DNA from 3 places in the Stutzerimonas sp. C6.4V genome. Region 3 is predicted to be linked to each of the others. Evidence: predicted binding sites of a transcription regulator. Region 3 holds the regulator's gene; each other region holds the start of a gene.
The links. The regulator LexA, encoded in region 3, represses DNA repair genes until DNA is damaged. The targets are predictions, from matches to a motif close to CTGTNTNNNNANACAG.
Positions count from the first base shown of each region.

Region 1 (4,148 bases), 150 kb from region 3:
CTCGAGGTGCAGCGTGAAGTGCTGCACGCCGGCGTCGCGACCGGCCAGGTAGGCCGCGAGATCGGCGGTCAGGCGACGCAGCGGAAAGAGCAGTGCCTGGTTCGATTCAACTTCGAAGTTGAGTTCGATGCGGGTGTCGAACAGGTCTGGTGGATGATAGAAATCCAGTGCCACTGACCGTTGCCCAACGAGGGTGTCGAGGTGCTTCATCACCTCTTCCTTGAAGCGTTTTGCCAATCCATCACGCGGCATTGCAAGCACTTGCCTGAGCGTGCGCAAGCCCATCCGGGAAAAGGCGTTGGCAACCTCTCCTGGCAGGCCGATCCGGTCCACGGGCAGCGGATCAAGCACCGTCCTCAAGGACTGGCAATCCAGAATCGCCAGACCATCATGGACATTGGCCAATACCCGCGCGGCAGCGGGGTTGGGCGCGACGGTAATGCGATGCTGGAAACCGAGACCCTTCAGCTCGTCACGCAAGCGTTGCTCGAAGCGAGGCCAGGGACCGAAAAGGGCGAGGCTGGCTTCTACCTCCAGCAGCAGGCAGCGCGGGTAATGAAGGCTGACCTGGGCGCTGAAGGTGTATCCCCAGGCCGCAAGAAGGGTCTGCCAGTGCTCGATGGCGCCCATATCGTATTCGGCCGTGGCGAAATCCTGGGTGAGCGCTTGTGCGGCGATCAGCGTCTGGCCTGGTTTGAGCCCCAGTGCCCTTGCAGCTGGGTTGACCGCCTGCAACACGCGCCGTTGTGGCGTGCCGCGCAAGAGCGCAAGCGGCGCTTCAGGTTCGGCTCGGCTGCGCAGAATCCCGTCCATGGCCAGTTGCGGAAAAAGGATGCAAGCCCATAGCATGTCAATGCCACGCTGCCGCTGGGACTGGCTGCGCCGGAGCGATACCTCCACGGCATTTGAGGATGCGCAGTTGCGCCGGCTGGGCTTCTACCGTCACCCGCAGCGCCGCGGGCGATGGGTTGATCGCTTCATGCAGCGGACGATAGGCAAAGGCGAGCGTCTGGCCTGTCTCTGCAGCGACCTGCAACCGACGCAGCGCGCGGTCGTCGACCTGTCTGGGCCAGCAGATGACTGCGCCGCAACTGCCTGAACGCAGGCATTGTTCGGCCGCCCATAACGCCTGTTGGCCTTTCGCCTGGATGATGGTCAGATGATGCAGGTCGATGTGTGCATCGAGCCAGGCGTGGGGATAGGGTAAATGGGGTGGGTCCACCAGCACTACCCGTTCGCCCTGGGCGGTCAACCGGGCCAGTGTCGGCCAAAGCAGGCGTAACTCACCGATTCCGGTAGCAGCAATCAGAAACTCACTCAGGGCAGCCGCTGGCCAGCCACCGCCAGGCAGGGCCGCATCCAGTGCTGAATGGCCGGTAGATCGGGCGTTGTCAGTTGTCGCTCGTGCCGGGCCACGCCACAGGCGGCGACTGTCGAACAGATGATTGAGAGCGGTAACTGAAGACATGAAGGTTGGCTTCGAATGTACTGTATATGGATACAGTATTCTGCTTTGTGCGTGCGTGGGTCAAGCCGGGGCGACAGATGTCACGCCATTCGACGAAATTCCGCGCGGTGACGCTGCATTGCCGTTGGGAGCAGAGCACAAATGTCTTCTGTCTTTATTGCCAACCCCAAGTAACGATGTATGCCAGAGCCACCGGCTGTGGCCAGCTGTATTTTGGTCTGTCGTTCGAGAGGACGTACCTTGGCTTGTGCTAGCAAAGTCGATTAGGATTCGCGCCCGGCTATGGGCGTGACGGTGACGTCAACGCGATGCCCCATCGAGCAAAAGCCCGGTTCGGAGACGACCGGGCTTTTTCATGCGCTGGCTGCACGATCCCGAGTATGCCGGTTCCGTTCCTGATGACCAGGAATTCAGTCAACAGAGGGGATTGCCATGCGCGAGCAACTAGTGGCCACTGAAAAGGTGAAAGCTTTCGTCTGGGAGGACGGGCGTCTGTTGCTGCTCGATCAGCGCAAGCTGCCGCTGAGGGAGGTCTGGCACACCTGCGATTCTGTTGCGGCTGTGGCAGCTGCCATTCGCGAGATGATCGTGCGCGGCGCGCCGGCAATCGGTATCAGTGCAGCGTACGGACTGGTGATGGGCCTCAGGGTGCGGCTCCAAGAGGGGGATGATTGGCGTGTCGCTCTTGAGCAAGACTTTCGGATGCTCCTGGATACTCGTCCCACTGCTGTGAACCTGTTCTGGGCGCTCAACCAGATGCGCGAGCGGCTCGATCGACTCAAGCCCGGCGAGAATCCGCTGGATGCAGCCGAGGCGCAGGCGATCTCCATTCATGCCAGCGACCGCGAAGCCAACCTGACCATGGCTCAGTATGGTGTCGATCTGATTCGCAAGCACCAGGGCAATCCGCAGAACATTCTCACCCATAGCAATACCGGCGCTCTGGCAACCGGCGGCTTCGGAACGGCGCTCGGCGTGATTCGCGCGGCGCATCTTGAAGGGCTCGTCGAATGTGTCTATGCCGATGAAACCCGCCCTTGGCTGCAAGGGTCGCGCCTGACGGCCTGGGAACTTGCGGGTGAGGGCGTGCCGGTCATCGTGAATGCCGATTCCTGCTCCGCGCATCTGATGAAGGCACGGGGCATCACCTGGGTGATAGTAGGCGCCGACCGGATTACAGCCAATGGTGATGTCGTCAATAAGATTGGTACCTATCAGTTGGCGGTGCTTGCCATGCATCACGGGGTGCGGTTTATGGTCGTTGCGGCCAGTTCCAGCATCGATATGGCGCTGGAGTCGGGCGAAGACGTTCCCATCGAAGAGCGTGACGGCAGTGAACTGCTGGAAATTCATGGTCAGCGCTTCGCCGCGGATGGGGAGGCATTCAACCCTGTGTTCGATGTCACCCCGGCCGACCTGATCGATGCCATCGTCACTGAAAAGGGCGTTGTGGAGCGCCCCAGCGCTGCGAAACTGGCCGCCCTGATGAGTCGCAAGCGGCTGCATTAAAGGCGCAGACATGTGTGGCTGGGGCAGCGCGGCAAAGGCTTTTTGTCTTCTCGCCTATGAGCGATTGGTACCGACTTGAGCGCTTTCTTCGTCAAGCCCCCGGCCTTCAGCGGCCCGCCTTGTGATACTATTCCGCGCTTAATCGCAGGACCCTGCTGACTATAAGGAACCAGGCTTCCATGGGCGAACTGGCCAAAGAAATCCTCCCGGTCAATATCGAAGACGAACTCAAGCAGTCCTACCTCGACTACGCCATGAGCGTAATCGTAGGTCGTGCGCTGCCGGATGCACGTGACGGATTGAAGCCCGTGCATCGCCGCGTGCTTTACGCCATGAGCGAGCTGGGTAACGACTGGAACAAGCCGTACAAGAAATCCGCCCGTGTGGTCGGTGACGTAATCGGTAAATACCATCCTCACGGCGACTCGGCGGTTTACGACACCATCGTGCGGATGGCGCAGCCTTTCTCGCTGCGCTACATGCTGGTCGATGGCCAGGGCAACTTCGGTTCGGTGGACGGCGATAACGCTGCAGCCATGCGATACACCGAAGTGCGGATGGCCAAGCTGGCGCACGAGTTGCTGGCGGATCTGGACAAGGAAACCGTCGACTGGGTGCCCAACTACGATGGCACCGAGCAGATCCCGGCAGTCATGCCGACCAAGATTCCGAACCTGTTGGTCAATGGCTCCAGCGGTATCGCCGTGGGCATGGCGACCAACATTCCGCCTCACAACCTGGGTGAAGTGATCGACGGTTGCCTGGCGCTGATCGAGAACGCTGATATCACCATCGATGAACTCATGCAGTTCATCCCGGGGCCCGACTTTCCCACCGCCGGCATCATCAACGGTCGCGCCGGAATCGTCGAAGCCTACCGGACGGGTCGCGGGCGCATCTATATGCGCGCCCGGTCGATCATCGAGGACATCGACAAGGTCGGTGGTCGCCAGCAGATCGTGATCACCGAGCTGCCTTATCAGCTGAACAAGGCTCGTCTGATCGAGAAGATCGCCGAGCTGGTCAAGGAAAAGAAGCTCGAGGGCATCACCGAGCTGCGCGACGAGTCCGACAAGGACGGCATGCGCGTGGTCATCGAACTACGCCGCGGCGAGGTGCCCGAGGTCGTCCTTAACAATCTCTACGCCCAGACCCAGCTGCAGAGCGTGTT
Region 1 covers NZ_JBZUBM010000001.1:1,207,515-1,211,662, forward strand. The annotation lists gene AC4LFW_RS05805 (Y-family DNA polymerase) at 1-849, opposite strand, end outside; gene imuA (translesion DNA synthesis-associated protein ImuA) at 851-1,468, opposite strand; gene mtnA (S-methyl-5-thioribose-1-phosphate isomerase) at 1,901-2,977, shown strand; gene gyrA (DNA gyrase subunit A) at 3,157-4,148, shown strand, end outside.
Region 1: imuA (translesion DNA synthesis-associated protein ImuA) is a predicted target of LexA. The motif match lies at 1,489-1,504, and genes of this name have one in related genera.

Region 2 (4,148 bases), 1.8 Mb from region 3:
TTTGCGTCGATAGCGGTGACGTCATCGAGTTCTTCGATCCTGAGATCGAAAAGCTGCAAAAGGAAATCGTCAAGCGCCACGGGTACGACCTGGTTGACCACAACCTGGTGCTGTACGTACGCAAGAAGGCTGACTGACTGGAAGCGCCTGCCTTACCCGCTGACGAAGGCAGCTTTGGCCGTGTATGACGTCACGATAAGCCCCGCACTTTGCGGGGTTTATTCGTTTCAGGAGGCTGGTTCTGGCAGATATCGTGTCGATGACAAAGACCTGGCAGTAAACGCTGATGGCTAGGTGTTCAGCGTCGCCGGAGCGTTGCCGCCACTCGGAGGCCGGCGAGGTATCTGATGCACAGCAGCCGCATCAAACGCTCGATGCCTGCGCAGAGCCAATCATCTGTCGGGCATGAGCCAGTGCCTGCTCGGTGAGATCGACCCCACCGAGCATGCGCGCTATCTCTGCGACTCGCTCGCCTTCATCCAGCGAGGCTACCGCCGTATGTGTCTCGTCCTTGCCACGTGCCTTATGGACAAACAGATGGTGGTGGCCCTGAGCCGCCACCTGTGGCAGGTGAGTTACCGTCAGTACTTGGCCGCGCTCACCAAGGCGTCGTAGAAGTTGCCCGACCACCTCGGCGGTCGGGCCGCCGATACCGACATCGACTTCGTCGAAGACAAGGGTAGGGACGCGTGAGGTCTGGGCGGTGATTACCTGTATCGCCAGGCTGATACGTGACAGCTCGCCGCCGGAAGCCACCTTCGCCAGGGGGCGCATGGGCTGACCTGGGTTGGCGCTTACAAGAAATTCAACTTGCTCCAGCCCGTGCGGCATGAGGTCATCCCCCTTGCTCGGTTTCAGCACAACGCTGAACTTGCCGCCTGGCATGCCCAGGCGCTGGATTTCCGCTTCCACCGCAACCGCCAGCGATTCTGCGGCCTGTTTGCGAGCCGCGCTGAGATCTTCGGCTTTTTCCCGATAGTGCCGCTCGTAGGCGGCCAGTTCTTCGCCCAGTTGCTCAAGTGCAGTGTCGTCGGCGTTCAGACCTTCCAGTTCTTCGAATAGTCGCTGTTGCAGTGCAGGCAGGTCCTGTGGCTGTACGCGATGCTTGCGTGCCAGGGTGTAAATACTGTCGAGGCGCTCTTCCAGCGCCTGCTGCCGTTGTGGGTCAGAATCGAAGTGGTCGAGAAAGCGATTGAGCTCTCCGACGGCTTCCTCTACCTGGATTTGCGCGCTCGCCAGCAGGTTCACGGCTTCGCCGAGTGCACCGGGTTGATTCTGGAAGCCGGTGAGTCGCTGCAGGCTCGAGGTCAGCGCCGAAAGCACGTTGCCGGCATCGCTCTCGCTACACTGGTCGATGACCTGGCGACAGGCGCCGAGGAGGTGCTCGGCATTGGCAAGATTCTTGTGCTCCTGCTCAAGCTGTTCCAGCTCGTCTTCGCCCAGCGCCAGGGTCTCGAGCTCTTCGAGCTGGTAGCTCAGCAATTGGTGGCGTGCGCGCTGTTCGTCGCTGCTGTTGCTCAATCGCTCCAGGCTTTGCTTGGTTTGTCGCCAGCGCTGGGCGGCCAGGTGGACTTGTCGTGAAAGATCCTGGCTGTCCCCGTATTCGTCGAGTAACCGCCGGTGTGTGTCCAGCTTGAGCAGCGACTGATGTTCGTGCTGGCTATGAATATCGATAAGCAGCTCGCCGAGCGCTTTCAGGTCACCCTGTGGACATGGCGTTCCGTTGATATAGCCGCGCGATCGCCCTTCGGCAGTAATCACGCGACGAAGGATGCAGGGGCCATCGTTGTCCAGATCCCGCTCGGCCAACCAGGCGCGGGCGTCTGGGATGTCGTCCAGATCGAAGCTTGCAAGTATGTCCGCCTTGTCGGCGCCGATTCTTACCACGCTGCTGTCTGCGCGGTCGCCAAGGGTCAGCCCTAAAGCGTCGAGCATGATCGACTTGCCGGCCCCTGTTTCTCCGCTTATCACGCTCATGCCGCGCTTCAGTTCGAGGTCGAGGTGCTCGACGATGGCGTAGTTGTGCACGGAAAGATGGACCAGCATGGCAGGGCTCCTGCGTAGGTGACTGTCTATTTATACAGTGCTTCTCGCGCGGGCTTCAAGCTGCTCGGCACCAATGGTGTGTAAAGAAAGCGAGCGTCTTGACGAGCTGCAGCGTCGGCACGTGGCTGAACACCGGATGCGGGTCGGCCCTTGAAGCAGAATTTGTTGCCCCCATATAGCGGCACAAGCGCGGGTCAATGCCCGCTGACGTATCGATGAGGAGGACCGCATGGCCGACGAGCAGAACCTGGACAACCAGACCCCAGAAGAGAACGAGACCGCGCAAGCCGAGGTGGCCGAGGATCTGGCTGCCCGCGTGCAGTCACTCGAAGAGCAGTTGGCGGCAGCGCAGGACCAGTCCCTGAGGGTTGCTGCCGAGCTGCAGAACATTCGCCGTCGCGCCGAGCAGGACGTCGAAAAGGCACACAAGTTTGCACTTGAGAAGTTTGCCGGTGATCTGCTGGCCGTCGCTGACAGCCTGGAGCGGGGGCTTGAGCTCTCCAATCCGGACGACGAGGCGGTCAAGCCGATGCGCGAAGGTGTCGAGCTCACCTTCAAGCTCTTGCTCGACACGCTGGCGCGCCATCAGCTAGTGCAGCTGAACCCTGAGGGGGAGCCGTTCAATCCTGAGCATCACCAGGCCATGGCTATGGAAGAAAGCACCCATGCCGAGCCTGGCAGCGTGCTCAAGGTCTTTCAGAAGGGTTATCTGCTCAACGGCCGCCTGTTGCGTCCGGCAATGGTCGTCGTCAGCAAGGCGCCGGCCGAGACACCGCCTTCGATTGATGAGAAGGCTTGAATTCCGGCTACTGAACCCCATCTCGTAGCCAAGCGTTTTTGTGTTACCCGCAGCCGGTAAAACAGGCGCGGATCAATCAAAGTTCGGAGAGAAGCACATGGGCAAGATTATCGGTATCGACCTGGGAACGACCAACTCCTGCGTCTCCATTCTGGAAAACGGCAAGGCCAAGGTGATCGAGAACGCCGAAGGCGGCCGTACCACCCCATCCATCATCGCCTACGCGAATGACGGCGAAATCCTGGTCGGCCAGTCGGCCAAGCGTCAGGCTGTGACCAATCCGCACAACACCCTGTATGCGGTGAAGCGACTGATCGGCCGTCGTTTCGACGAAGAGGTCGTGCAGAAAGACATCCAGATGGTCCCCTACAAGATCGTCAAGGCGGACAACAACGACGCCTGGGTAGAAGTCAGCGGCCAGAAAATGGCACCGCCGCAGATCTCTGCCGAGATCCTGAAAAAGATGAAGAAGACCGCCGAAGACTATCTCGGCGAGCCGGTTACCGAGGCGGTAATCACCGTTCCGGCCTACTTCAACGACAGCCAGCGTCAGGCCACCAAGGACGCCGGTCGTATCGCCGGTCTGGACGTCAAGCGCATCATCAACGAGCCGACTGCCGCTGCGCTGGCGTATGGCATGGACAAGGCCAAGGGCGACCATACCGTCATCGTTTATGACCTGGGTGGCGGTACCTTCGACGTATCGGTGATCGAGATCGCCGAGGTCGACGGTGAGCACCAGTTCGAAGTGCTGGCCACCAACGGCGATACCTTCCTCGGTGGTGAAGACTTCGATATCCGCCTGATCGATTATCTTGTCGACGAGTTCAAAAAAGAAACCGGCATGAACCTCAAGGGCGATCCGCTGGCCATGCAGCGCCTGAAGGAGGCCGCAGAGAAGGCCAAGATAGAGCTGTCTTCCAGCCAGCAGACCGACGTCAATCTGCCGTACATCACTGCAGATTCGACCGGTCCGAAGCACCTGAACGTGAAGATATCCCGCGCCAAGCTTGAAGCGCTGGTCGAGGATCTTGTACAGCGCACTATCGAGCCGTGCCGCATGGCCATGAAGGACGCCGGAATCGATGTCTCCAAGATCGACGACGTGATCCTGGTTGGTGGTCAGACCCGTATGCCGCTGGTGCAGCAGAAGGTCGCCGAGTTCTTCGGCAAGGAAGCGCGCAAGGACGTCAACCCGGACGAAGCCGTTGCCATGGGTGCCGCCATCCAAGGCGCCGTGCTGGCCGGTGACGTCAAGGACGTGCTGCTGCTCGACGTCAGCCCGCTGACCCTGGGTATTGAA
Region 2 covers NZ_JBZUBM010000001.1:2,845,937-2,850,084, reverse strand. The annotation lists gene fur (ferric iron uptake transcriptional regulator) at 1-137, shown strand, start outside; gene recN (DNA repair protein RecN) at 364-2,046, opposite strand; gene grpE (nucleotide exchange factor GrpE) at 2,276-2,845, shown strand; gene dnaK (molecular chaperone DnaK) at 2,943-4,148, shown strand, end outside.
Region 2: recN (DNA repair protein RecN) is a predicted target of LexA. The motif match lies at 2,069-2,084, and genes of this name have one in related genera.

Region 3 (4,148 bases):
CGCAACAGTTGCCGGTCTTCGGCGGTCAGCCAGGTACCGGCTATGTCCAGCATCAACGAGCCTTGCATGCTAATAAGATGTTCCTTTAGTTAAGCGCCATGCCCGCCCAGCCGGGGCAGCCGGCTTCGTCGATCTGCACCGCGCAGCCGACCGGCACTCGCGGAAAAAGATCCAGAAGGTCGGCATTGCGCAGCCTGATGCAACCATGGGAAAGGGGCACGCCCATGGGTTCGGTATCGGGAGTGCCATGCAGATAGATGTATCGTCGAAAGGTGTCTACCGCACCCATGCGGTTGCGGCCTGGCTCGCAGCCGCTCAGCCAGAGAATGCGGGTCAGAATCCAGTCGCGGTCGGGAAACTCCTCCTGCAGGGCAGTGTTCCACACCTCGCCCGTCCAGCGACGACCGCGAAGCACGGCCCCCAAGGGCAGGCCGTCACCGATACGCGCGCGCACCAGATGCCGGCCACGTGGGGTGCAGCCGGACCCATTTTGTTCACCCGCTCCGTTGCGAGCGGTCGATACGGGCAGCCTGATACACAGCGCACCCTTGGAAAAGCCAAAGAGCAACTGGTCGGCAATGGAAATATGCAGCAGATCAAGATCAGACATGGGCAGCTAGCTTAGCCGATCGCTCTGCAGGCGTGTAGCTCAACCCTTGGCAGGCATGGCCAACGCATTGCGACGAGCGATGGGATGCGCCTGGGCCAGGTGGCTGTCGGCAACGCCTGAATCGGCGCGCATGCCGGCCGCAAGGAACGGAACCATCATCCGCATGACCTGCTCGATGGAGGTTTTGGCACCGAAGTCGTTCTCGGCAATGGCACGCAGCGCCTTGATGCCGGACATGCTGAATGCCGCTGCGCCGAGCATGAAGTGCACGCGCCAGAACAGCTCAATGGGAGGAATCGATGGGGCGGCCTCATGGACACGCATCATGTAGCGGCGGAACACCTTGCCGTACATGTCTTCGAGATAGCGTCGCAGGTGGCCCTGACTCTGGCTGAACGAGAGCCCCAGCAGCCGCATGAAGATCGACAGGTCATCACCGCTGCGCGGTTTCACTGCCAGCGCCTGCTCGACAAGGATTTCCAGTAGCTCTTCCAGCGTGTCCTTCTTGTCCGACAGCGCCTCGCGCCTGTCGAGTTCACGTTCCAGGCTGACGCAGAACGGCCCTAGGAACCGGGAAAACACCGCCTGGATTAGGGCCTTCTTCGAGCCGAAATGATAGTTCACCGCCGCCAGGTTGACTCCGGCCTTGCTGGTGATCAGGCGAAGCGAAGTCTCGGCGAAGCCCTTCTCGGCGAACAGCTGTTCAGCCGCATCCAGGATCCGCTCTACTGTCTCAGACTGCGCCATGCCTTCTCCCCTGCCAAACACCCGTTTGAAACTTACGTTTCACTCTTAGCCAAGTCAACAGCGAATACATCGTCGCTGCCTGCTTGCTAGCAGGCGAAGCTTGCATCAAGCGGGCGCCCGGCTCAACAAATCAACGATTGCCAAGGAACCGGCACTGTATATAATCCCAGTCACTGTATATAAGAACAGAGACCTTCCATGACCAAGCTGACCCCTCGCCAGTCGGAAATCCTGGCCTTCATCAAGCGCTGCCTGGAAGACAACGGGTACCCGCCTACCCGCGCGGAAATCGCTCAGGAGCTGGGTTTCAAATCTCCCAACGCCGCCGAGGAGCACCTCAAGGCACTGGCTCGCAAAGGTGCCATTGAAATGACTCCTGGCGCTTCGCGCGGGATCCGCATTCCGGGCTTCGAGCCAGCTACCGAGGATAACGGGTTGCCCGTGATCGGCCGCGTAGCGGCAGGCGCGCCGATTCTGGCACAGCAGCATGTGGAAGAGTCCTGCCAGATCAACCCTTCCTTCTTTCAACCAAAAGCCGATTACCTCCTGCGCGTGCGTGGTATGAGCATGAAGGATATCGGCATTTTGGATGGTGACCTGCTTGCCGTTCACACGACACGTGAAGCACGCAACGGGCAGATTGTTGTAGCCAGGATCGACGACGAGGTGACGGTAAAACGCTTCAAGCGCGAAGGCGACAAGGTCTGGTTGCTTGCGGAAAACTCAGAATTCGCGCCCATCGAAGTGGATCTGGAGCATCAGGAGCTGGTTATTGAAGGCTTGAGTGTCGGCGTCATTCGCCGCTAGGAGAGAATATGCAGTATCAACTCCAACCCCTTGCAGGCAAACCACCGCAATTATCTTTATTCGAAGGGTTGGTCGCGCACCAACCAGCGCCGTTCGGCCCTGCCAGGTGCGCTGACCCAGTACCGAATGAAGGCGGCCTGAGCGAAATGTCGTTAACTGGCGATAAGGTTCAATGCAGGCAGCTGCTAGCGCCGGTATTGCGCGACCTCAGCGAGGCTGCCGACATCCGCTGGCTTACGCTGATCGCCCCGCCTGCGGCGCTGTCGCTCAACTGGCTTCGGGAGTCGGGGCTCAACCGTGATCGCATCCTGCTGCTACAGGGCCGCGGTATTCACGACACGCTGGACCTGGCCTGCAAGGCGCTGATGTCGGGCTGCAGCCATACGGTGATTACCTGGTTCGATCGACTGGATCGGCCTGCCCAGTTGAAGCTGCGTAAAGCGGCTAGCCAAGGCAACACGCAGAGTCTGAATATTCGAATGAGAAAGTAATACGCTACAGCTAACGGCACATGGACGTGCCTAGACTGTGCCAGTCGCAACGACCGGCAAGCATTGCTCAATGCAACACGTGCGGTCTCTCTTCCTGCTCGAATTCCCCTTCTGATACCCGGCCTGCCATTTGCACGCCGACACTGAACATCGCTTTAGCAATCTCTACATGCTGCCCTTGCAAGAAGACTTTGGCATCGTCGGAAAAATCCAGCGTTGCAAGAACCTCTTCGTCTTCGGCACGACGCAGCACGATGCTGCCGTCGGGTAGCTCGACGATTTCCAGAAAAGATGTTGGCATGGTCTGCTCCCCTTGAAAGGGGCGCATTGTAACAGCGCGCTGGCCGGTGGGCACCTCAAGGGCCGCGGAAGGCATCCTGGCCGACGGTGGTTCGATGGCTCCCACTGTGAGGTGGGTGCGCTATGGCCCGGCTGAACGTAGGATGGGCCCGGGCAGCCCCAACCTGGGGCCTGCAACAGGGGTTCGCCGTTGGGGTTTGCAGGATGAGCATCAAAACCGTTGCACTGACCGTATTGGCGATGCTCGCCTTTGCGGGGAATTCGCTCCTTTGTCGTGCAGCGCTGCGAGACAGCGAGATTGATCCCGCCAGCTTTACCGCCCTTCGTATCCTTTCGGGCGCAACGGTGCTTTGGTTCCTGATCAAGCTGCGTAACGTGTCATCGGTAACAGGCGGATCCTGGGCTGGTGCCATTGCCTTGTTTGTCTACGCCACCGCCTTTTCGTATGCCTACCTGCACATCGATGCCGGCGCCGGCGCCTTGTTGCTGTTCGGGGCCGTGCAATTGAGCATGATCGCCTGGGGTCTCTGGCACGGCGAGCGGTTCCACTGGTTTCAGATCGCCGGCCTGGGCCTGGCGGCCGCTGGCCTGCTCGCACTGCTTCTTCCGGGCGCCAGCACTCCGGCGGTTTCGGCGTCACTGCTAATGGTGATATCAGGCGTTGCGTGGGGGGCTTATTCGCTACTGGGCCGCGGTGCGCCGGACTCGCTGGCCGCAACGGCTGGCAACTTCATGCGCGCCGTCCCCTTGGCAGCGCTGCTGGCAGTGCTGGCATTTTCCTGGCTTCAATGGGATGCAGCCGGTGTTACCTTCGCGTTGTTGTCCGGGGCACTGACGTCAGGCGTCGGATATGCGATCTGGTACGCAGCATTGCCTGGCCTTGCCGCTGTGCAGGCGGCCAGCGTCCAGCTGAGCGTTCCCTTGCTGACAGCACTGGCTGGAAGCCTGCTGCTGGGTGAAGCCCTGACTCCTCGCCTACTGCTCGCCGGGCTCGCTATTTTGGGCGGCATTGCGCTGGTCCTATGCTTCAAGCGCGCCCCTCGAACTGCCCGTTAGCAGACTAGATGGACAACAAAGCCGTAGCCGACGCCTACCACTCGGACAGGGATTCGCGGAAACGTAGCGCAAGCTCCTTGAGCTGTTGCCGCCAGGACTCGATATCGGCGCGACCCAACGGTAGCACCTCCTCCGCA
Region 3 covers NZ_JBZUBM010000001.1:1,059,258-1,063,405, reverse strand. The annotation lists partial or broken gene nagZ (beta-N-acetylhexosaminidase) at 1-68, opposite strand, end outside; gene AC4LFW_RS05160 (L,D-transpeptidase family protein) at 86-610, opposite strand; gene AC4LFW_RS05155 (TetR/AcrR family transcriptional regulator) at 650-1,357, opposite strand; gene lexA (transcriptional repressor LexA) at 1,556-2,164, shown strand; gene sulA (SOS-induced cell division inhibitor SulA) at 2,173-2,655, shown strand; gene AC4LFW_RS05140 (hypothetical protein) at 2,723-2,956, opposite strand; gene AC4LFW_RS05135 (EamA family transporter) at 3,160-4,011, shown strand; gene AC4LFW_RS05130 (DUF6586 family protein) at 4,046-4,148, opposite strand, start outside.